DNA from 4 places in the Cytobacillus sp. FSL M8-0252 genome. Region 4 is predicted to be linked to each of the others. Evidence: a T-box and tRNA genes for the amino acid it is inferred to sense, from the RefSeq annotation. Region 4 holds a T-box; the other regions hold tRNA genes.
What was found. A T-box is a leader RNA that pairs with one kind of tRNA and senses whether it is charged. The one in region 4 lies ahead of serS (serine--tRNA ligase), so its partner is inferred to be a tRNA-Ser.

Region 1 (5,503 bases), 510 kb from region 4:
CGGTACATTTTCGGCGCGGAGTCACTCGACCAGTGAGCTATTACGCACTCTTTAAATGGTGGCTGCTTCTAAGCCAACATCCTGGTTGTCTAAGCAACTCCACATCCTTTTCCACTTAACGTATACTTTGGGACCTTAGCTGGTGGTCTGGGCTGTTTCCCTCTTGACTACGGATCTTATCACTCGCAGTCTGACTCCCATGGATAAATCTTTGGCATTCGGAGTTTGTCTGAATTCGGTAACCCGATGAGGGCCCCTAGTCCAAACAGTGCTCTACCTCCAAGATTCTTACGCATGAGGCTAGCCCTAAAGCTATTTCGGAGAGAACCAGCTATCTCCAAGTTCGATTGGAATTTCTCCGCTACCCACACCTCATCCCCGCACTTTTCAACGTACGTGGGTTCGGGCCTCCATCCAGTGTTACCTGGACTTCACCCTGGACATGGGTAGATCACCTGGTTTCGGGTCTACGACCACATACTCATTCGCCCTATTCAGACTCGCTTTCGCTACGGCTCCGTCTGTCCAACTTAACCTCGCATGTAATCGTAACTCGCCGGTTCATTCTACAAAAGGCACGCTATCACCCATTAACGGGCTCTAACTACTTGTAGGCACACGGTTTCAGGATCTCTTTCACTCCCCTTCCGGGGTGCTTTTCACCTTTCCCTCACGGTACTGGTTCACTATCGGTCACTAGGGAGTATTTAGCCTTGGGAGATGGTCCTCCCTGCTTCCGACGGGATTTCTCGTGTCCCGCCGTACTCAGGATCCACTCTGGAGGGAACGAAGTTTCAACTACAGGGCTTTTACCTCCTATGGCGGGCCTTTCCAGACCTCTTCGTCTATCTCGTTCCTTTGTAACTCCGTATAGAATGTCCTACAACCCCAAGAGGCAAGCCTCTTGGTTTGGGCTAATCCCGTTTCGCTCGCCGCTACTCAGGGAATCGCGTTTGCTTTCTCTTCCTCCGGGTACTTAGATGTTTCAGTTCCCCGGGTCTGCCTTCCATACCCTATGTATTCAGGTATGGATCCTATCCCATAACGGATAGGGGGTTTCCCCATTCGGAAATCTCCGGATCAAAGCTTACTTACAGCTCCCCGAAGCATATCGGTGTTAGTCCCGTCCTTCATCGGCTCCTAGTGCCAAGGCATTCACCGTGCGCCCTTATTAACTTAACCATTGTTCGGCTTGCGATAAGCTACGCATTTCGGCGTCAGCTCACTCGTCAACATCCTCATGTGCACAAGACGCACACTCCGGTGTTTCCTCGCTCGCTTCCTTGAACTGCTTGCTTCTCACAACCCTCACGGTTGTGTGTTTTTAAAAAAAGTTTAGTATCTCTACTCTATTACTATTATATAGAGAGAAAATAACTAAGGTGGCGATTACTCGGTAATCTTCTTCATTACATTATCTAGTTTTCAAAGAACGATTGAAATGAGAGATTATACTCTCAAAACTGAACGAACAGTCTAACATCAAGTTAATTCCGTATATTCCTTAGAAAGGAGGTGATCCAGCCGCACCTTCCGATACGGCTACCTTGTTACGACTTCACCCCAATCATCTGTCCCACCTTAGGCGGCTGGCTCCAAAAGGTTACCCCACCGACTTCGGGTGTTACAAACTCTCGTGGTGTGACGGGCGGTGTGTACAAGGCCCGGGAACGTATTCACCGCGGCATGCTGATCCGCGATTACTAGCGATTCCGGCTTCATGTAGGCGAGTTGCAGCCTACAATCCGAACTGAGAATGGTTTTATGGGATTGGCTAAACCTCGCGGTCTTGCAGCCCTTTGTACCATCCATTGTAGCACGTGTGTAGCCCAGGTCATAAGGGGCATGATGATTTGACGTCATCCCCACCTTCCTCCGGTTTGTCACCGGCAGTCACCTTAGAGTGCCCAACTAAATGCTGGCAACTAAGATCAAGGGTTGCGCTCGTTGCGGGACTTAACCCAACATCTCACGACACGAGCTGACGACAACCATGCACCACCTGTCACTCTGTCCCCCGAAGGGGAAAGTCCTATCTCTAGGATTGTCAGAGGATGTCAAGACCTGGTAAGGTTCTTCGCGTTGCTTCGAATTAAACCACATGCTCCACCGCTTGTGCGGGCCCCCGTCAATTCCTTTGAGTTTCAACCTTGCGGTCGTACTCCCCAGGCGGAGTGCTTAATGCGTTTGCTGCAGCACTAAAGGGCGGAAACCCTCTAACACTTAGCACTCATCGTTTACGGCGTGGACTACCAGGGTATCTAATCCTGTTTGCTCCCCACGCTTTCGCGCCTCAGCGTCAGTTACAGACCAGAAAGTCGCCTTCGCCACTGGTGTTCCTCCAAATCTCTACGCATTTCACCGCTACACTTGGAATTCCACTTTCCTCTTCTGCACTCAAGTTCCCCAGTTTCCAATGACCCTCCACGGTTGAGCCGTGGGCTTTCACATCAGACTTAAGGAACCGCCTGCGCGCGCTTTACGCCCAATAATTCCGGACAACGCTTGCCACCTACGTATTACCGCGGCTGCTGGCACGTAGTTAGCCGTGGCTTTCTGGTTAGGTACCGTCAAGGTACCGGCAGTTACTCCGGTACTTGTTCTTCCCTAACAACAGAGTTTTACGATCCGAAAACCTTCATCACTCACGCGGCGTTGCTCCGTCAGACTTTCGTCCATTGCGGAAGATTCCCTACTGCTGCCTCCCGTAGGAGTCTGGGCCGTGTCTCAGTCCCAGTGTGGCCGATCACCCTCTCAGGTCGGCTACGCATCGTCGCCTTGGTGAGCCGTTACCTCACCAACTAGCTAATGCGCCGCGGGCCCATCTGTAAGTGATAGCAGAACCATCTTTCAATCTAATTATATGTATAAATAGATATTATCCGGTATTAGCCCCGGTTTCCCGGAGTTATCCCAGTCTTACAGGCAGGTTGCCCACGTGTTACTCACCCGTCCGCCGCTAATCTTTGGGAGCAAGCTCCCTCAGATTCGCTCGACTTGCATGTATTAGGCACGCCGCCAGCGTTCGTCCTGAGCCAGGATCAAACTCTCCAATAAAGTGTTTGATTAGCTCATTTGCACCTATGGTGCTTTGTTGCTGATAAATCAGCTTTTTTTAGAATTACGCTTGACGTTTTACGTTCGTTCAGTTTTCAAAGAACAATCTTTTCGGTAATGGAGCGGGTGAAGGGAATCGAACCCTCATCATCAGCTTGGAAGGCTGAGGTTTTACCACTAAACTACACCCGCATTTAATTAATTTGTTGGTTTTGCATGGTCGGGAAGACAGGATTCGAACCTGCGACCCCTTGGTCCCAAACCAAGTGCTCTACCAAGCTGAGCTACTTCCCGTAAGTATATGGCGCGCCCGAGAGGAGTCGAACCCCTAACCTTTTGATCCGTAGTCAAACGCTCTATCCAATTGAGCTACGGGCGCCTTGAAGCAACTCTATTATAATATCATACTAATTTTAATGAGTCAAGTATTTTTTTAAATCTTTTTGGTGCGGCCGAGAGGACTTGAACCTCCACGGGTTATTCACCCACTAGGCCCTCAACCTAGCGCGTCTGCCATTCCGCCACGACCGCATAAATTGTTTAAGATGAGCCATGAAGGACTCGAACCTTCGACCCTCTGATTAAAAGTCAGATGCTCTACCAACTGAGCTAATGGCTCATAAAAATGGCTGGGCTAGCAGGGATCGAACCTGCGAATGACGGAATCAAAATCCGTTGCCTTACCGCTTGGCTATAGCCCATTATTAAGATATGGCGGTCCGGACGGGACTCGAACCCGCGACCTCCTGCGTGACAGGCAGGCATTCTAACCAACTGAACTACCGGACCTAACCTTTAAAAAGATGACCCCTACGGGATTCGAACCCGTGTTACCGCCGTGAAAGGGCGGTGTCTTAACCGCTTGACCAAGGGGCCATAACATAAAAAAAGAAAAACAAATATGTATATAAGAATGGCGGAGAAGGAGGGATTTGAACCCTCGCGCCAGTTGCCCGACCTACACCCTTAGCAGGGGCGCCTCTTCAGCCACTTGAGTACTTCTCCAAAATGGCTCCGCAGGTAGGATTCGAACCTACGACCGTTCGGTTAACAGCCGAATGCTCTACCACTGAGCTACTGCGGAATATGTTAAAAGAGAATATGTAGTCAACAAGCACTGCCTTATCGACTCTTTAAATTATAATTACCACCATGTAAAAAGTCAAGCATGAATTTCAATTATTTTTATCAGTAGATATTAACACTAATTTGCCCATACATTGGCCACATCTATACTTGTTTGTGTTTATTCGACGTTTCCTTCTATAGAGTTGATTGCACTGGTTGCATTTATACATAATGTAAGAAACTTTCTGAGGTAAAGACGAACAATGCCTTGGTGCACCTACTTTAGCCATTAGCCTCCGAAAATCACTATCTCGATGTTGATAGCCTGCCCCAGCCAAATGCAGATGGTAATGACATAGTTCATGTTTAATAATACCAACTAATTCTTCCATTCCTAGATGCTGATAATATGTCGGATTAATTTCAATGCGGTGATCAGACAGCATATATCGTCCTCCGGTTGTTCTTAATCTACTATTGAATTTCGCTGTATGACGAAAAGGAAGATCGAACCACCTCAAAGATACCTCTTCAACTAACCTTTGTAATTCCTTATCACTCATTTCTTCACTCCTTTCAAGGATAAAATTAGCACGTGACAACCTATAAGCGCATACAATTGATATACATTAGCATAGCATAAAGGACCGTGGAAAGTGAGAGAAAGGAGGCTATTCCATGCCTGTTTGGTTACAGAACCAAATGAAACGTGCTTTCTTAGAGAAGGACCGTTATCAAATCAAATTATTGAATCAATGCTGGTACTTTTATAGAAAGAAGCATTGTTCTGGTACGTAGGAAACTCCTTCTCAAACCCACAATGATTTACATAAAAAGCCGTTGGAAAAATCCCACGGCTTTTTATGCTTATTTATTGACCTTGTTGGAGCATGGTTAACGCTACTCTGCCTTTTTGTTGATCAACCGAATCGACCCATACAGTCACAACATCACCAACAGATACGACATCTAACGGATGTTTCACAAACCGATTACTTAGCTTTGAGATATGGACTAAACCATCTTGCTTCACGCCAATATCTACAAAAGCTCCGAAATCAACTACATTTCGGACGGTCCCTTGAAGTTCCATCCCTTCCTTCAAATCATCCAGCTTTAATACTTCTTTCTTTAATAGCGGAGCAGGTAATTCATCCCTAGGGTCTCGACCAGGTTTCATTAATGCATCAATTATATCCTTGAGCGTTAATTCACCAATATTTAATTCTTCTGCTGTTTCTTTTATAGATAACTGGCTTAACGCTTCTATTAATTGTGCAGAGCCTAAATGGTTAGAATTCATCTTTAACATTTTAAGCAATTTACTTACTTCCCCATAGGTTTCAGGGTGAATCGATGTTCTGTCTAATGCTTCCTC
Region 2 (5,503 bases), 4.0 Mb from region 4:
CTCTCGTTAAGGAACTCGGCAAAATGACCCCGTAACTTCGGGAGAAGGGGTGCTCATTAGGGTGTTAAAGCCTTGATGAGCCGCAGTGAATAGGCCCAGGCGACTGTTTAGCAAAAACACAGGTCTCTGCGAAGCCGCAAGGCGAAGTATAGGGGCTGACGCCTGCCCGGTGCTGGAAGGTTAAGAGGAGAGGTTAGCTCACGCGAAGCTTTGAATCGAAGCCCCAGTAAACGGCGGCCGTAACTATAACGGTCCTAAGGTAGCGAAATTCCTTGTCGGGTAAGTTCCGACCCGCACGAAAGGCGTAACGATCTGGGCACTGTCTCAACGAGAGACTCGGTGAAATTATAGTACCTGTGAAGATGCAGGTTACCCGCGACAGGACGGAAAGACCCCGTGGAGCTTTACTGTAGCCTGATATTGAATTTTGGTACAGCTTGTACAGGATAGGTAGGAGCCTTAGAAGCCGGAGCGCTAGCTTCGGTGGAGGCGTCGGTGGGATACTACCCTGGCTGTATTGAAATTCTAACCCACATCCCTTATCGGGATGGGAGACAGTGTCAGGTGGGCAGTTTGACTGGGGCGGTCGCCTCCTAAAGAGTAACGGAGGCGCCCAAAGGTTCCCTCAGAATGGTTGGAAATCATTCGTAGAGTGTAAAGGCACAAGGGAGCTTGACTGCGAGACCTACAAGTCGAGCAGGGACGAAAGTCGGGCTTAGTGATCCGGTGGTTCCGCATGGAAGGGCCATCGCTCAACGGATAAAAGCTACCCCGGGGATAACAGGCTTATCTCCCCCAAGAGTCCACATCGACGGGGAGGTTTGGCACCTCGATGTCGGCTCATCGCATCCTGGGGCTGTAGTCGGTCCCAAGGGTTGGGCTGTTCGCCCATTAAAGCGGTACGCGAGCTGGGTTCAGAACGTCGTGAGACAGTTCGGTCCCTATCCGTCGTGGGCGCAGGAAATTTGAGAGGAGCTGTCCTTAGTACGAGAGGACCGGGATGGACGCACCGCTGGTGTACCAGTTGTCTTGCCAAAGGCATCGCTGGGTAGCTATGTGCGGAAGGGATAAGTGCTGAAAGCATCTAAGCATGAAGCCCCCCTCGAGATGAGATTTCCCATAGCGCAAGCTAGTAAGATCCCTGAAAGATGATCAGGTTGATAGGTTAGAGGTGGAAGTGTGGCGACACATGTAGCTGACTAATACTAATCGATCGAGGACTTAACCAAAAACGAAAAGCGAAAGCGCCTTGCACAGGTGCGACAAGCATAAGACAGATTTGACAGGAGCTTGTTCTTTAACCTCATGACAAATTTGACTTATGACCTCGAGCACCTAGGCGCTGTAGCTGGACAATACGAAATGCGGGCGGCTCCAAGCCGCCGCAGCTAGACAGCACTACGTAAGTAGTCGCATCAGCAACGCATAGGCGATTACTCATAAATATCTTCTTCAACATTACCTAGTTTTGAGGGAACGATTCCCTTACAATTTCATAGTCCGGTGGCGATAGCGAGAAGGTCACACCCGTTCCCATACCGAACACGGAAGTTAAGCTTCTCAGCGCCGATGGTAGTTAGGGGCTGTCCCCTTGTGAGAGTAGGACGCTGCCGGGCAAACTACCCCAATTTTTGGGGTTATTTTTTGGCCCCTTGGTCAAGCGGTTAAGACACCGCCCTTTCACGGCGGTAACACGGGTTCGAATCCCGTAGGGGTCACCATTTTGGAGGATTAGCTCAGCTGGGAGAGCATCTGCCTTACAAGCAGAGGGTCGGCGGTTCGATCCCGTCATCCTCCACCATTTTTGTGTTTATTTGCCGGCCTAGCTCAATTGGTAGAGCAACTGACTTGTAATCAGTAGGTTGGGGGTTCAAGTCCTCTGGCCGGCACCACTCGTCCTTTGTACGAGCCATTAGCTCAGTTGGTAGAGCATCTGACTTTTAATCAGAGGGTCGAAGGTTCGAGTCCTTCATGGCTCACCATTTATATTTGCGGGTGTGGCGGAATTGGCAGACGCACCAGACTTAGGATCTGGCGCCGCAAGGCGTGGGGGTTCGACTCCCTTCACCCGCATTAGTATTTTATAATGAATATTTGCGGAAGTAGTTCAGTGGTAGAACATCACCTTGCCAAGGTGAGGGTCGCGGGTTCGAATCCCGTCTTCCGCTCCATATGCGCCCGTAGCTCAATTGGATAGAGCGTTTGACTACGGATCAAAAGGTTAGGGGTTCGACTCCTCTCGGGCGCGTTTTATTTCGGGAAGTAGCTCAGCTTGGTAGAGCACTTGGTTTGGGACCAAGGGGTCGCAGGTTCGAATCCTGTCTTCCCGACCACGAATACTTTTTAGGGGCCTTAGCTCAGCTGGGAGAGCGCCTGCTTTGCACGCAGGAGGTCAGCGGTTCGATCCCGCTAGGCTCCACCAATTTAATTTTTAACAATATATTTTATGGCGGTGTAGCTCAGCTGGCTAGAGCGTACGGTTCATACCCGTGAGGTCGGGGGTTCGATCCCCTCCGCCGCTATTGCTTTTTTATTAATGGAGGAATACCCAAGTCTGGCTGAAGGGATCGGTCTTGAAAACCGACAGGGGTGTTAAAGCCCGCGGGGGTTCGAATCCCTCTTCCTCCGCCATTAATATTTATTATCGCGGGGTGGAGCAGTCCGGTAGCTCGTCGGGCTCATAACCCGAAGGTCGCAGGTTCAAATCCTGCCCCCGCAATCTGGTCCGGTAGTTCAGTTGGTTAGAATGCCTGCCTGTCACGCAGGAGGTCGCGGGTTCGAGTCCCGTCCGGACCGCCATTTACATATTTATTATTTTGGCTCAGTAGCTCAGTCGGTAGAGCAAAGGACTGAAAATCCTTGTGTCGGCGGTTCGATTCCGTCCTGAGCCACCATTTAGTCTTTTTTGGAGGGGTAGCGAAGTGGCTAAACGCGGCGGACTGTAAATCCGCTCCTTCGGGTTCGGCAGTTCGAATCTGCCCCCCTCCACCATCTAGGGGTATAGTTTAATGGTAAAACGAAGGTCTCCAAAACCTTTGATGTGGGTTCGATTCCTACTACCCCTGCCAATTATGGCGGTTGTGGCGAAGTGGTTAACGCATCGGATTGTGGTTCCGACATTCGTGGGTTCGATTCCCATCAGCCGCCCCATTTTTAAACATTTTATTGGGCTATAGCCAAGTGGTAAGGCAACGGATTTTGATTCCGTCATTCGTAGGTTCGAACCCTACTAGCCCAGTTATGGCAGCATAGCCAAGTGGTAAGGCAGAGGTCTGCAAAACCTTTATCCCCGGTTCAAATCCGGGTGTTGCCTTTATGCCGGTGTGGCGGAATTGGCAGACGCGCACGACTCAAAATCGTGTTCCTTCGGGAGTGTCGGTTCGACCCCGACCACCGGTATGTTGAAGTTCTTAAATGCGGGTGTAGTTTAGTGGTAAAACCTCAGCCTTCCAAGCTGATGATGAGGGTTCGATTCCCTTCACCCGCTTAAATAGGGGCCTATAGCTCAGCTGGTTAGAGCGCACGCCTGATAAGCGTGAGGTCGATGGTTCGAGTCCATTTAGGCCCACCATTTATATTATTCCGCAGTAGCTCAGTGGTAGAGCATTCGGCTGTTAACCGAACGGTCGTAGGTTCGAATCCTACCTGCGGAGCCATACATATTTTAGTTTGCGCCTTTAGCTCAGCTGGATAGAGCAACAGCCTTCTAAGCTGTGGGTCAGAGGTTCGAATCCTCTAAGGCGCGTCAAAGCTCTTAAATCTTCTATAAGGTTTATGAGCTTTTTTTGTATGATTAATTTTAAATTAAGCTTCTAGGCATCTAGTTGAAAGCTTTGTAGATAAGTACAAAAAAAAAGCTTCCATGAATGGAAGCTAAAAAGGGGGATTTACACTTGTAATAGAAGTTTCTCCAAATAAATCTTTTTTTATACCTATATTTTCTTTATTTTACATATTTCTCTCATTAACAAATTATTTCACTTTTCTAACACATATTATTAGTAATATAGATGAGAAAGATTAGATGTTTAAGAAAGAGGGGCTTTTTATGAAGAAGTGGATATCAACCTTTTCTGTAATTATGATTATTTTTCTTGCTGCTTGTGGAAATGCAGAGAATGATGCAAACTCTAGTGGTGGGGAAGGATCAGTTCCTGCTGCAATCGATGCCAGTATCTCGATACCAAGTCAGATTAAAAGGAACGAAGAAGTACGCTTGGAAGTTACTGTTACTCAGGGAGACGAGTCTGTGGAAGATGCAGATGAAGTAAAATTTGAATTGTGGGAAGATGGGAAAAAGGATAATGGTGAATTAATAGAAGCAGAACACGAGAATGATGGCAAGTACGTTGCATCCTATACATTTGAAAAAGATGCTATCTATCATATTCAGTCACATGTCACCGCAAGAAGTATGCACACTATGCCTAAAGTTAAAGTGGCGGTAGGCAGTGCTGAAATAGATAACGAAGAAGAAAATCAAGGCCACAGCGCACATGAGCATGATGGAAATGTAGCGATACATATAAGTCCTACTGCTGATATTAAGACGAATGAGGAAACTCCATTTGATATTCATATTACTAAAGAAGAACAAGGACTTGAAGAGGCAAATGTGAGGTTAGAAATCGTTCAGTCAATTGATGATCATCAGGTGGCATGGGTAGATGCAGTAGAGGAAACTAGTGGGATGTATACAGCAGCACATGCATTTACTGATAATGGAACATACAAGATTGTCGTTCATGTAGAAAATGATGAAGGATTACATGAACATAGTGAATTTGAGGTCATAGTAAATTAACAGTAGAAGAAAGATATTTGCATATGCAAATATCTTTTTTATCTTATTTAATAATGTACTTTTGTTTTCATGTTACGCAAGTGAAGTTGCCTTTAATATTGATGAATTTTATACTAATCATAATCAAACTTTCACACTATAAAGAAGAAGCCCTTTATAATAGAAGTAAGTAATTGAAATCAGGAGAGAATAACAAATGACAAATACTCATTTATTTTTTAATACAAGCATTGGTAAACAGAAACCTAATAGTATAAGGAATAAAGAACAAGTGTGTCCGTTCTGTCAGAGAGAACAATTGACGAAGATTATAGCGGAGGATGGTCCAATCATTTGGTTGGAGAATAAATATCCCGTATTAGAAAATGCTCATCAAACGGTCTTAATCGAGACAGATCAGTGTGACACGGAACTTTCACAGTATGATGACAACCATTTAGTCAGATTGATTACATTTGGTTTAGACAATTGGTTAAGTATGGAGAAAAGTGATAAATATAAATCTGTGATTTTTTTCAAGAATCATGGTCCTCATTCAGGTGGAAGCATTGCTCATCCTCATATGCAAATTGTAGGTTTATATGATGTCGTATATCAAAATAAGGTGCAGGCTGACGATTTTGTAGGAGAGTTAATTGATCAACATGGTGATACTGAATTTTCTTTATCTAATAAACCACGTATTGGTTTTTATGAATT
Region 3 (5,503 bases), 3.8 Mb from region 4:
AAAGGAACAGCAGCTAAAGAACGATGAAGGGTTAACTCATCCAGTCCCTTATGATAAGTTGTCGCATCAATGACTCCTAATAAACGATTATTCAATCAATATCCCCCCAGTAAAAATCATACAGTTCTACATTTATGCAAAATGACAAATACTTTCTGGCGTGATTAACAATGCTTCACTTGTTTCTTTTCTTTCTTTAATTACTGTCCCATCTGGTATAACTATATTAGATGGGACAATGACTTTTTCTAATATGACATTCTTACCAATCCTTGTATTTGGCATAACTACTGACTCTTTAATAACAGACCCTTTATCAATCGCTACACCTTGAAAGAGAACTGATTTGATTACCTCGCCTTCAATCGTACATCCTTCATTTACTAAAGATTGTTTGACCTTTGCTTGTGGAGAAATATATTGTGGAGGATGGTTAGGATTAACTGAGTAAATTCTCCAGTCTTGATCAAAAAGATTTAACTCACAATTGTCATCTAATAAATCCATATTAGCTTCCCATAGACTTTGAACTGTACCAACGTCTTTCCAATAACCATTAAAAGGATAGGCATAAAGTTTCTTATTTAACTTCAACATCTCAGGAATAATATCTTTTCCAAAATCATGGCTTGAGTCCTTATTTTGATTATCCTTTTGTAAAAACTCATTTAGTACTGACCATTTAAAGATATAAATGCCCATTGATGCTAAATTATTCTTTGCTTGCTCAGGTTTTTCTTCAAAATCTTCTATTCTCATATCTAAAGAAGTATTCATAATACCAAAACGATTTGTTTCATGCCACGGGACCTCTATAACAGAGATTGTCGCATCAGCTCCTTTACTAATATGGTAATCTAGCATTAAGTCATAGTTCATTTTGTAAATATGGTCACCTGATAAAATTAATACATATTCGGGGTTATGTTGCTCTAAATAATTGATATTCTGATAGATAGCACTTGCCGTACCTGTATACCATTTGACTTCAGAAGATTCACTGTATGGGGGAAGTACTGTCACACCGCCATTTCTTCTATCCAAATCCCAAGCGCTTCCTATGCCAATATATGAATTGAGTATTAGCGGTTGATATTGTGTTAGTACACCGACTGTATCGATGCCTGAATTTGTACAATTACTAAGTGTAAAATCGATGATGCGGTATTTACCTCCAAAAGGTACAGCTGGTTTAGCAAGCTCCTTCGTCAAAGAATTAAGGCGGCTTCCTTTGCCTCCAGCAAGCAACATCGCTACACATTTCTTGTTAGCCATTTACAACATCACTCCTTTTTCTTTTTCTAACAGGACGTAAAACTGAAATACCGAATGGTGGTATCGTCATTTCGATGCTGTATGGTTTTCCATGATAGGATAGTTTTTTTGTATTTAATACACGTTTATTAATACAATGGGAGCCACCAAATTCATTATTATCACTATTAAACACTTCTCTATAACTCCCATTTTTAGGAACACCCATTCGAAAATTCATATATACTTGAGGGGAAAAGTTACATACAACAATTAATATTTCTTGTTCTTCTACTCCTTTACGAATAAATGAAAAAATGGATTGCTGATGGTTATTAGCATCAATCCACTCAAAACCTTCTGATCTGTGGTCCCATTCATATAATGATTTAGATCTCTTATATAACTTTATTAACTTCTTCACATAATGATTCGTTTTTGCATGCATTTCATACTGAAGTAAGTGCCAATCCAACTCAGCTTCATCTTTCCACTCGGCAAATTGTCCTAGCTCAAACCCCATAAATAACAGCTTTTTACCTGGATGTGTCATCATAAAACCTAAGAGCAAACGATATTGGGCAAATTTTTGCCAATAATCTCCTGGCATCTTGTCTAGCAGGGATTTCTTCCCATGGACAACCTCATCATGTGATAACGGTAAGAGAAAATTTTCGGAGTATGCATACATTAATGAAAAAGTCATTTTATTATGGTGGTATTGCCGTTCATGTGGGGCTTTCTCCATATAAGATAATACATCATTCATCCACCCCATATTCCATTTATAACTGAAACCTAATCCGCCATAGTGAACAGGAGCCGTTACTTGGGGCCAATCTGTAGAATCCTCTGCCATCATCAAGATAGAAGGATCATAAGCAAAAACAGCCTTATTTAATTTCTGTAAAAATTGAATACCAAATGGATTTTCCCTATTCTCGTTATTAGGCCAAAAAATGATATTTGATACTGCATCAATTCTAAATCCATCGACATGGTATTTTTCCATCCAAAAAATAGCATTGGATATGAGGAAACTATGAACCTCTGTTTTACTTAAATTAAAATTAGCTGTACCCCAAACAAAATTTTCCCTATCAGCTTCTGTTTCGTATTCATAAACATATTCACCATCTAAACAATATAGCCCATGTTGATCTCTACAGAAATGTCCTGGTACCCAATCTAAAATAACACCAATATTATTTTGATGACATTGATCAATAAAAAACATTAAATCTTTTGGTTCACCATATCTACTAGTAGCCGAATAATAGCCTGTTCCTTGATACCCCCATGAACGATCATAAGGGTGTTCAATTATAGGCATCAATTCAATATGTGTAAAACCATGCTCCTTTACGTAAGGAATGATTTCTTCTGCTAGTTCACTGTATGTCAATAAAAGGCCATTCCTCTTTTTCCATGTACCTAAGTGCATCTCATATATCATCATAGGTTCTGAAAATGCTTTCCTTTGTTGTTTTTCCTTTTGCCAGCCTTGGTCCTTCCATTTGTAACCTTCTAAGGAATAAACAATCGAAGCAGTACTAGGCCGTAATTCTGAACAAAAAGCAAAAGGATCAGCCTTTAAAAAAGTTTGTTCATCCTTGTTCTTAATTGCATATTTATAAAGTTCTCCTGTTAAATCTCCATCTAGCTGAATTCTCCATATCCCCTCTTTATTTACTTTATCTAATGAAAAACCTTCGCCATTCCAATGATTAAAAGAACCAACTAATGATATTGAGGTGGCATGTGGAGCATAGATAGTAAAGGAAGTAACCCAATTATCTCCTTCTTTATGACGGTGTGATCCAAACAGTTCGTATGCCTTAAATAAGCTTCCTTCATGAAACAAGTGCATTTCGAATTCAGTGGGGTATGCAGTTGTATTCATCTTAATTCATTCCACTCCTTGTATTACATTACTCTTTCTTAAATAATTCGTCTTAAGTATAAAAATCCCTTGTTATTTTTCAAATTATTTTGACATCTAATGACAGATAATATAACATCCAAAAAGTGTTAGCCACATAAAAAAGAAACTGTCAACTTATGTTGACAGCTTCTTTTTTATGACCCCTACGGGATTCGAACCCGTGTTACCGCCGTGAAAGGGCGGTGTCTTAACCGCTTGACCAAGGGGCCAACTGGCGGAGAAGGAGGGATTTGAACCCTCGCGCCGGTTGCCCGACCTACACCCTTAGCAGGGGCGCCTCTTCAGCCACTTGAGTACTTCTCCATATGGCTCCGCAGGTAGGATTCGAACCTACGACCGTTCGGTTAACAGCCGAATGCTCTACCACTGAGCTACTGCGGAATAATATAAATGGTGGGCCTAAATGGACTCGAACCATCGACCTCACGCTTATCAGGCGTGCGCTCTAACCAGCTGAGCTATAGGCCCCTATTTAAGCGGGTGAAGGGAATCGAACCCTCATCATCAGCTTGGAAGGCTGAGGTTTTACCACTAAACTACACCCGCAATGGGGCGGCTGATGGGAATCGAACCCACGAATGTCGGAACCACAATCCGATGCGTTAACCACTTCGCCACAACCGCCATAAAAGATGGCTCAGGACGGAATCGAACCGCCGACACAAGGATTTTCAGTCCTTTGCTCTACCGACTGAGCTACTGAGCCAAAATAATAAATATGTAAATGGCGGTCCGGACGGGACTCGAACCCGCGACCTCCTGCGTGACAGGCAGGCATTCTAACCAACTGAACTACCGGACCAGATTGCGGGGGCAGGATTTGAACCTGCGACCTTCGGGTTATGAGCCCGACGAGCTACCGGACTGCTCCACCCCGCGATAATAATATGAATGGCGGAGGAAGAGGGATTCGAACCCCCGCGGGCTTTAACACCCCTGTCGGTTTTCAAGACCGATCCCTTCAGCCAGACTTGGGTATTCCTCCGAATAATGGTGGACCTTGTAGGACTCGAACCTACGACCGGACGGTTATGAGCCGTCTGCTCTAACCAGCTGAGCTAAAGGTCCATCATTCTATCTATGGTAGCGGCGGAGGGGATCGAACCCCCGACCTCACGGGTATGAACCGTACGCTCTAGCCAGCTGAGCTACACCGCCATAGAATATATTGTATAAAATTAATTGGTGGAGCCTAGCGGGATCGAACCGCTGACCTCCTGCGTGCAAAGCAGGCGCTCTCCCAGCTGAGCTAAGGCCCCTAAAAATATATATGTATATCTAGTGGTCGGGAAGACAGGATTCGAACCTGCGACCCCTTGGTCCCAAACCAAGTGCTCTACCAAGCTGAGCTACTTCCCGATACAAAACGCGCCCGAGAGGAGTCGAACCCCTAACCTTTTGATCCGTAGTCAAACGCTCTATCCAATTGAGCTACGGGCGCTTAATTTTAAAAAGAATGGTGCCGAGGACCGGAATCGAACCGGTACGGTAGTCACCTACCGCAGGATTTTAAGTCCTGTGCGTCTGCCAGTTCCGCCACCCCGGCACATATTGGAGCGGAAGACGGGATTCGAACCCGCGACCCTCACCTTGGCAAGGTGATGTTCTACCACTGAACTACTTCCGCAAATATTTAAAATGAAAAATGGTGCGGGTGAAGGGAGTCGAACCCCCACGCCTTGCGGCGCCAGATCCTAAGTCTGGTGCGTCTGCCAATTCCGCCACACCCGCATATTAAAATGATCAAATGGTGAGCCATGAAGGACTCGAACCTTCGACCCTCTGATTAAAAGTCAGATGCTCTACCAACTGAGCTAATGGCTCGTACAAAGCACGAGTGGTGCCGGCCAGAGGACTTGAACCCCCAACCTACTGATTACAAGTCAGTTGCTCTACCAATTGAGCTAGGCCGGCAAATACACACAAAAAATGGTGGAGGATGACGGGATCGAACCGCCGACCCTCTGCTTGTAAGGCAGATGCTCTCCCAGCTGAGCTAATCCTCCAATATGTATGCCCGGCAACGTCCTACTCTCACAAGGGGACAGCCCCTAACTACCATCGGCGCTTTAGAAGCTTAACTTCCGTGTTCGGTATGGGAACGGGTGTGACCTTCTCGCTATCGCCACCGGACTTTTTAAAGACATATATTATTATAACGTCTTTAATAATATTTTCAAGAGAAATTTTAAATCATTCTCTGAAAACTAGGTAATGTTGAAGAAGATATTTATGAGTAATCGCCTATGCGTTGCTGATGCGACTACTTACGTAGTGCTGTCTAGCTGCGGCGGCTTGGAGCCG
Region 4 (5,503 bases):
GCTTACCTTTAGCATCACGACGGAAGCGGATATTTGCACGTCTCGCTTGGAAAGCTTCAAAGTTACTACAAGAAGAAATTTCTCGATAATTATCGTAGCTAGGCATCCATACTTCAATATCGTACTTCTTCGCAGCTGTGAATCCTAAATCAGCAGTGCACATACTCATGACGCGATAAGGTAAACCAAGCAGTTGTAATACCTTCTCTGCATTTTTTGTTAATTTCTCCAACTCGTTATAAGAGTCTTCTGGTTTAACAAACTTCACAAGCTCAACCTTATTAAACTGATGCTGACGAATAAGACCTCTCGTATCACGGCCAGCTGATCCAGCTTCAGAACGGAAGCACGCACTAAATGCGGCGTAATTAATTGGTAATTGATCAGCACTTAAAATTTCATCGCGATGCATATTCGTGATTGGTACCTCTGCCGTTGGAATAAGGAAATAATCCTCACTCTCAATTAAAAATGCATCCTCTTCAAATTTTGGTAATTGTCCTGTACCTGTCATACTTGCACGATTAACCATATATGGTGGTAGCACTTCTTCGTATCCATGTTCTTCTGTATGGAGGTCCAACATAAAGTTATACAATGCGCGCTCTAATCTAGCACCTAACCCTTTATAAAATACAAAACGACTGCCAGTTACTTTTCCTGCTCGTTCAAAATCTAATATTCCAAGCTCAGTCGCTATATCCCAATGCGGTTTAAATTCAAAATCAAATCCCTTTACTTCTCCCCATTGCCAAGCTAAGACATTGTCATCCTCTGTCTCCCCAACGGGTACACTTTCATGTGGGATGTTTGGAATACTGAGTAAGATAAGCTCTAATTCAGCTTCTACTTCACGTAACTCATGGTCTAAATCCTTAATTTGGTCGCCAACTTGCCTCATTTCAGCAATTAATTGGTCCGCATCTTTTTTCTCTCGTTTTAAAACAGCCACTTGCTGTGATACTTCATTTCTTTTGCTTTTAAGCTCTTCCGTTTTTACAAGTAATTCTCGGCGTTTTACATCCAAATCCTCAAACTTCTCAAGATCAGAAATATCTTCCCCACGGTGTTTTTCTAGTTTTTCTTTTACTTCAGCAAAATTAGCTCTTAAATATTTGATATCTAACATAGCCTTTCCCTCCATATTCAATTTGTGAAAACAAAAAACTCCCGTCCCCTATAAAGGGACGAGAGTTACCCGCGTTGCCACCCTAGTTAAAAGTATAGTCCATACTTTTCACTTTAAATCTTTAACGAGGTTTACCCGAGAGCTTTTACTTACAAAAAATGTGTTCCAAGCTCTACGCAAAGGATGGATTCTCAAGTGCTTTTGTCTGGTTTGCACCAACCACCAGCTCTCTATGGCAAAAGTGTACTTGATACTACTTCCTTCTTTATGCTTTCTTTTATTCAACTTATTAGTAATACATAATTTACTATAATTATAAGCCAAATGCAACTACATTATTCAAGAAAACCAACCTTTAACAGTAGATGCAACACTGTCCCAAACATCTCCAAAGAATCCACCAACACCACGCATAGATAAAACGAACCAGTTCGCTTTTTCAACCGATTCAGAAGCGATGACATCAACTCTTGTTTGGTTAGCATTTAAAAATTCAATCGCATTACCATCTTTATCTTCAACCGTTAAATAACCAACAACATCACCTTTTTTTACAGGAGCTGTTAATTGACCTTGATCATTTAATAAATCTTCATTAATCACAAGCTTTGGTTGATAATTCTCTTCTTCACCATTTTTAACAGTTAATGTAATGGCCTCTTTTGATTCAATCGCTACTGCATTTTCTTTCCCTTTTTCAACGGCAAGTTTTTCTTTATCTTTCACTTGATAGCCAGCAGGAACGATCTCTTTTTTATCAAAATTAGAGAACGCGTAATCAAACATTTTCTTTGTTTCGTCGAATCTAGCTTGATTATAACCAGAATCGCCGCCACCTTTAGCATTCATAACAACTGTTACATATCTTTTTCCATCACGTTCAGCTGTTCCTGTAAAAGAAGAACCTGCAAAATCAGTTGTCCCTGTCTTTAACCCATCTACACCTTCATAGCCGTAGACCAGTTCAGGTAACATCCAGTTCCAATTTTCCATATCAATTTTATCTTCAGTGCCTTCTCTAAATGTTTTTCTAGGAATGCTTGCTGTTTCTAAAACTTGAGGAAAATCCGTGAGGAGCGTTGTCGCTAGTTTAGCTGTTGCTCTAGCAGACATCACATTTTCTTCATCTTCATTACCTGTCGAATGGTAACCTTTTAAATCCTTGTTATTTAAACCAGAAGAATTGACGAATTTATAATCTTCTAACCCTAATTCCTCTGCTTTTTCATTCATCATTTGCACAAAGTTCTTTTCAGATCCAGCAATTGTCTCAGCAATGGCAATTGTTGCTCCATTTGCGGAATAAATAGTCATTGCTTCAAATAATTCCTTAATGCTGTATGTCCCATCTCTTCTAAGAGGAACATTCGAAAGCGCTGTGTCATGAGACACTTTCCAAACGTACTCACTTACAGCATACTCTTGATCCCATGATACTCGACCTTCATCAATAGCTTCTAATAAAAGATACTCGGTCATCATTTTTGACATACTTGCAATACCAAGCACCTTATCAATGTTTTTCCCGTATAAAACTCTACCTGTTTCTGCATCTACTAGAATAGCTGCATCTGCATTAATATTAAGTATATCTTCTTTTGCACTTGCTTTATGTACATTTGGAAGAATGCCTAACACCATAATCAACACCAAGAAACTTGCAACAACTTTACGATATCCTTTTCTTCTCAATTCCAAAGCCCTCCAACTTTTTTTTCAGCTTTTGTTATTTTATCATAAGATGTCCTTCATGGATACAAACAACCTTTTCCTAATCTTGGCGTTTTCATGAACATCCCTTTTCTTTCTCTATTCCTTAGGTCAATCCGCCTGAGAAAACATTGTGCGTTTTGCTAACAATGACGAAAGTCTGATATCTTTCCAGGCAAAAAAAAGTAAGAGGACCAGCCCTCTTACTTTTTAAAAAAAATTATAATGAATAATTTGGTGCTTCTTTCGTAATTTGGATATCATGTGGGTGACTTTCTTTAAGACCAGCACCTGTCATACGGATAAACTGTGCATTTTCTCTTAAGAATTCTAAATTTGCTGCCCCGCAGTAACCCATACCAGAGCGAACGCCACCAACTAACTGATAAATCGTATCTGCTAATGAACCTTTAAATGGAATACGTCCTTCAATGCCTTCTGGAACGAATTTCTTATTATCTTCTTGGAAGTAACGATCCTTTGATCCTTTTTCCATAGAAGTAACGGATCCCATTCCACGATAAACTTTAAATTGACGTCCTTGGAAAATTTCAGTTTCACCTGGACTTTCAGAGACACCAGCTAACATACTTCCTAGCATAACTGCATGTCCACCAGAAGCTAATGCTTTCACGATATCTCCTGAATACTTAATCCCACCATCAGCGATAATCGCTTTACCATGTTTACGTGCTTCTGTTGCACAATCATATACCGCTGTAATTTGTGGCACGCCAACACCTGCTACCACACGAGTTGTACAAATAGATCCAGGTCCAATACCTACCTTTACAACATCAGCTCCAGCTTCAAACAATGCACGTGTACCTTCAGCAGTAGCTACATTACCTGCTACAACTGTCAGGTCAGGGTATTTGTCTTTAATTTCTTTTACTGTATTAATAACGCCCGCTGAGTGGCCGTGAGCCGTATCGACTACTACTACATCAACTTGAGCTTTAACAAGTAACTCTAATCTTTTCATTGTATCTTTTGTTATACCGATTGCTGCACCAGCAAGTAAACGACCTTGTGCATCTTTCGCTGAGTTAGGGAACTCAATGACTTTTTCAATATCTTTAATAGTAATAAGTCCTTTTAAAACACCATTATCATCAACAAGAGGTAATTTCTCAATTTTATACTTTTGCAGAATTTTTTCTGCTTCTTGTAGCGTTGTACCTACTGAAGCAGTTACTAAGTTTTCTTTCGTCATTACATCAGAGATCTTAATAGAGAAATCTTGAATGAAACGAAGGTCACGGTTTGTAATAATACCAACAAGTTTTTGTTCGTCAAGATTATTTACAATTGGAACACCTGATATACGATATTTGCCCATTAAATGTTCAGCATCATACACTTGTTGTTCGGGAGTAAGGAAAAACGGATCAGAAATAACGCCACTCTCAGAGCGTTTTACTTTATCAACTAAATCTGCCTGTTGCTCAATGGACATGTTTTTGTGAATAATACCTAATCCACCCTGGCGTGCCATTGCAATAGCCATTTCAGCTTCAGTTACTGTATCCATACCAGCACTGATAATTGGAACATTCAATTTTACCTTTTCAGACAGTCTCACCGACAAATCGACATCTTTCGGCAATACCTCAGATTTAGCAGGGACAAGTAGTACATCATCAAAAGTTAAACCTTCTTTTTCAAATTTAGTTTCCCACATTTTTTTGACCTCCTGAACATGAAAATATTATTAGTAGGTTATCAATTGGACAAAATACTGTCAAGGACACTGCTATAAGTTGGATTTTTCAGATTATTTGGAGGTTGTATATTTTGAAGCATTCTTACAACAATTGGCAATCATATTTACCCTTTTTTTCAACAGAAACAACCAAAGCATTTTTAGAAAAAAGTTATCAAAACGAAGGAATTGAACAAGCATCACAAAAGAGTTTTGAAAATACTTATCCGTTTATATATTACATTGAACACGGTAAGGTTTACTATGAACAAGCCGCCGCTGCCCCGTTAATCATTAAACCTATTCTTTATTTCTACGGCCTAGTTCATCTAATAAAAGCTTGTATTTTAACTATTGACCCTCTTTATCCAGATACGACCTCCGTACTGGCTCATGGTGTTTCGACAAGAAAAAAGAAAAAGCAGCAATACCTCTTTTTAAAAGATGAAGTGAAACTACAAAAGAGTGGCTTATTTCCATATATGGCAGAAAAAATGTTCCATATGAAACATCTAGAAGGTGATAAATTTTATATGGTTGATTTATTGAGACAAATCCCAGAGATGGAAATAATGTTTCAGTCTATCCAAAAAGAACAAACATTTATTGATATAAAAAAAGAAAAAGATAACTTCTTTGTCCCAATAACCATTCTTAATCATTATCATATGACTGAATCGAGATTTTCTACTTTTCTTTCCGAAAAACTACAGGTGGATAAAAAGGATATTCTCTATACGAAGGAACATATAAAATTTCCTCAAAACAAAGAGATCAATCGATATTTCAAATATAATACTGTAAATAAAAATTATTCATTACCTATCGAAAGAAGTCCATTAAATGATTATCCAGAATTATTTTCCCATTACTTATTACTCTATAATTTAAGCATGATTGCAAGATATGAAACAGAATGGTGGAATGAATGCATTAAGTTAATGACAAATAATGATTAT

Region 1: it has a tRNA-Ser gene. The T-box ahead of serS (serine--tRNA ligase) is inferred to sense a tRNA for this amino acid. The anticodon was not compared.
Region 2: it has a tRNA-Ser gene. The T-box ahead of serS (serine--tRNA ligase) is inferred to sense a tRNA for this amino acid. The anticodon was not compared.
Region 3: it has a tRNA-Ser gene. The T-box ahead of serS (serine--tRNA ligase) is inferred to sense a tRNA for this amino acid. The anticodon was not compared.

Annotation. Positions count from the first base shown of each region.
Region 1 is NZ_JBBOWZ010000001.1:526,145-531,647, reverse strand. It holds rRNA gene MKX83_RS02810 (23S ribosomal RNA) at 1-1,182, opposite strand, end outside; rRNA gene MKX83_RS02805 (16S ribosomal RNA) at 1,509-3,057, opposite strand; tRNA gene MKX83_RS02800 (tRNA-Gly) at 3,176-3,249, opposite strand; tRNA gene MKX83_RS02795 (tRNA-Pro) at 3,275-3,351, opposite strand; tRNA gene MKX83_RS02790 (tRNA-Arg) at 3,360-3,436, opposite strand; tRNA gene MKX83_RS02785 (tRNA-Leu) at 3,502-3,588, opposite strand; tRNA gene MKX83_RS02780 (tRNA-Lys) at 3,604-3,676, opposite strand; tRNA gene MKX83_RS02775 (tRNA-Gln) at 3,684-3,758, opposite strand; tRNA gene MKX83_RS02770 (tRNA-Asp) at 3,770-3,846, opposite strand; tRNA gene MKX83_RS02765 (tRNA-Glu) at 3,862-3,933, opposite strand; tRNA gene MKX83_RS02760 (tRNA-Ser) at 3,972-4,062, opposite strand; tRNA gene MKX83_RS02755 (tRNA-Asn) at 4,067-4,141, opposite strand; gene MKX83_RS02750 (SprT family protein) at 4,233-4,688, opposite strand; gene cmpA (cortex morphogenetic protein CmpA) at 4,804-4,923, shown strand; gene MKX83_RS02740 (Tex family protein) at 4,997-5,503, opposite strand, start outside.
Region 2 is NZ_JBBOWZ010000001.1:3,968,715-3,974,217, reverse strand. It holds rRNA gene MKX83_RS20180 (23S ribosomal RNA) at 1-1,229, shown strand, start outside; rRNA gene rrf (5S ribosomal RNA) at 1,500-1,616, shown strand; tRNA gene MKX83_RS20170 (tRNA-Glu) at 1,647-1,721, shown strand; tRNA gene MKX83_RS20165 (tRNA-Val) at 1,726-1,801, shown strand; tRNA gene MKX83_RS20160 (tRNA-Thr) at 1,817-1,892, shown strand; tRNA gene MKX83_RS20155 (tRNA-Lys) at 1,907-1,982, shown strand; tRNA gene MKX83_RS20150 (tRNA-Leu) at 1,992-2,073, shown strand; tRNA gene MKX83_RS20145 (tRNA-Gly) at 2,097-2,171, shown strand; tRNA gene MKX83_RS20140 (tRNA-Arg) at 2,175-2,248, shown strand; tRNA gene MKX83_RS20135 (tRNA-Pro) at 2,257-2,333, shown strand; tRNA gene MKX83_RS20130 (tRNA-Ala) at 2,347-2,422, shown strand; tRNA gene MKX83_RS20125 (tRNA-Met) at 2,449-2,522, shown strand; tRNA gene MKX83_RS20120 (tRNA-Ser) at 2,539-2,631, shown strand; tRNA gene MKX83_RS20115 (tRNA-Met) at 2,646-2,719, shown strand; tRNA gene MKX83_RS20110 (tRNA-Asp) at 2,723-2,799, shown strand; tRNA gene MKX83_RS20105 (tRNA-Phe) at 2,819-2,894, shown strand; tRNA gene MKX83_RS20100 (tRNA-Tyr) at 2,908-2,991, shown strand; tRNA gene MKX83_RS20095 (tRNA-Trp) at 2,995-3,068, shown strand; tRNA gene MKX83_RS20090 (tRNA-His) at 3,075-3,150, shown strand; tRNA gene MKX83_RS20085 (tRNA-Gln) at 3,167-3,238, shown strand; tRNA gene MKX83_RS20080 (tRNA-Cys) at 3,243-3,313, shown strand; tRNA gene MKX83_RS20075 (tRNA-Leu) at 3,318-3,399, shown strand; tRNA gene MKX83_RS20070 (tRNA-Gly) at 3,417-3,487, shown strand; tRNA gene MKX83_RS20065 (tRNA-Ile) at 3,495-3,571, shown strand; tRNA gene MKX83_RS20060 (tRNA-Asn) at 3,582-3,656, shown strand; tRNA gene MKX83_RS20055 (tRNA-Arg) at 3,672-3,745, shown strand; gene MKX83_RS20050 (FixH family protein) at 4,049-4,804, shown strand; gene MKX83_RS20045 (DUF4931 domain-containing protein) at 5,001-5,503, shown strand, end outside.
Region 3 is NZ_JBBOWZ010000001.1:3,767,199-3,772,701, forward strand. It holds gene MKX83_RS18920 (sugar phosphate nucleotidyltransferase) at 1-95, opposite strand, end outside; gene MKX83_RS18925 (glucose-1-phosphate adenylyltransferase) at 133-1,275, opposite strand; gene glgB (1,4-alpha-glucan branching enzyme) at 1,268-3,157, opposite strand; tRNA gene MKX83_RS18935 (tRNA-Glu) at 3,337-3,408, opposite strand; tRNA gene MKX83_RS18940 (tRNA-Ser) at 3,412-3,502, opposite strand; tRNA gene MKX83_RS18945 (tRNA-Asn) at 3,506-3,580, opposite strand; tRNA gene MKX83_RS18950 (tRNA-Ile) at 3,591-3,667, opposite strand; tRNA gene MKX83_RS18955 (tRNA-Gly) at 3,675-3,745, opposite strand; tRNA gene MKX83_RS18960 (tRNA-His) at 3,748-3,823, opposite strand; tRNA gene MKX83_RS18965 (tRNA-Phe) at 3,833-3,905, opposite strand; tRNA gene MKX83_RS18970 (tRNA-Asp) at 3,925-4,001, opposite strand; tRNA gene MKX83_RS18975 (tRNA-Met) at 4,005-4,078, opposite strand; tRNA gene MKX83_RS18980 (tRNA-Ser) at 4,092-4,184, opposite strand; tRNA gene MKX83_RS18985 (tRNA-Ile) at 4,191-4,267, opposite strand; tRNA gene MKX83_RS18990 (tRNA-Met) at 4,281-4,357, opposite strand; tRNA gene MKX83_RS18995 (tRNA-Ala) at 4,383-4,458, opposite strand; tRNA gene MKX83_RS19000 (tRNA-Pro) at 4,482-4,558, opposite strand; tRNA gene MKX83_RS19005 (tRNA-Arg) at 4,567-4,640, opposite strand; tRNA gene MKX83_RS19010 (tRNA-Leu) at 4,657-4,745, opposite strand; tRNA gene MKX83_RS19015 (tRNA-Gly) at 4,752-4,826, opposite strand; tRNA gene MKX83_RS19020 (tRNA-Leu) at 4,846-4,930, opposite strand; tRNA gene MKX83_RS19025 (tRNA-Lys) at 4,948-5,023, opposite strand; tRNA gene MKX83_RS19030 (tRNA-Thr) at 5,038-5,113, opposite strand; tRNA gene MKX83_RS19035 (tRNA-Val) at 5,130-5,205, opposite strand; rRNA gene rrf (5S ribosomal RNA) at 5,215-5,332, opposite strand.
Region 4 is NZ_JBBOWZ010000001.1:14,775-20,277, reverse strand. It holds gene serS (serine--tRNA ligase) at 1-1,129, opposite strand, end outside; T-box leader at 1,181-1,406, opposite strand; gene MKX83_RS00075 (D-alanyl-D-alanine carboxypeptidase family protein) at 1,469-2,770, opposite strand; gene guaB (IMP dehydrogenase) at 3,060-4,523, opposite strand; gene MKX83_RS00065 (YaaC family protein) at 4,637-5,503, shown strand, end outside.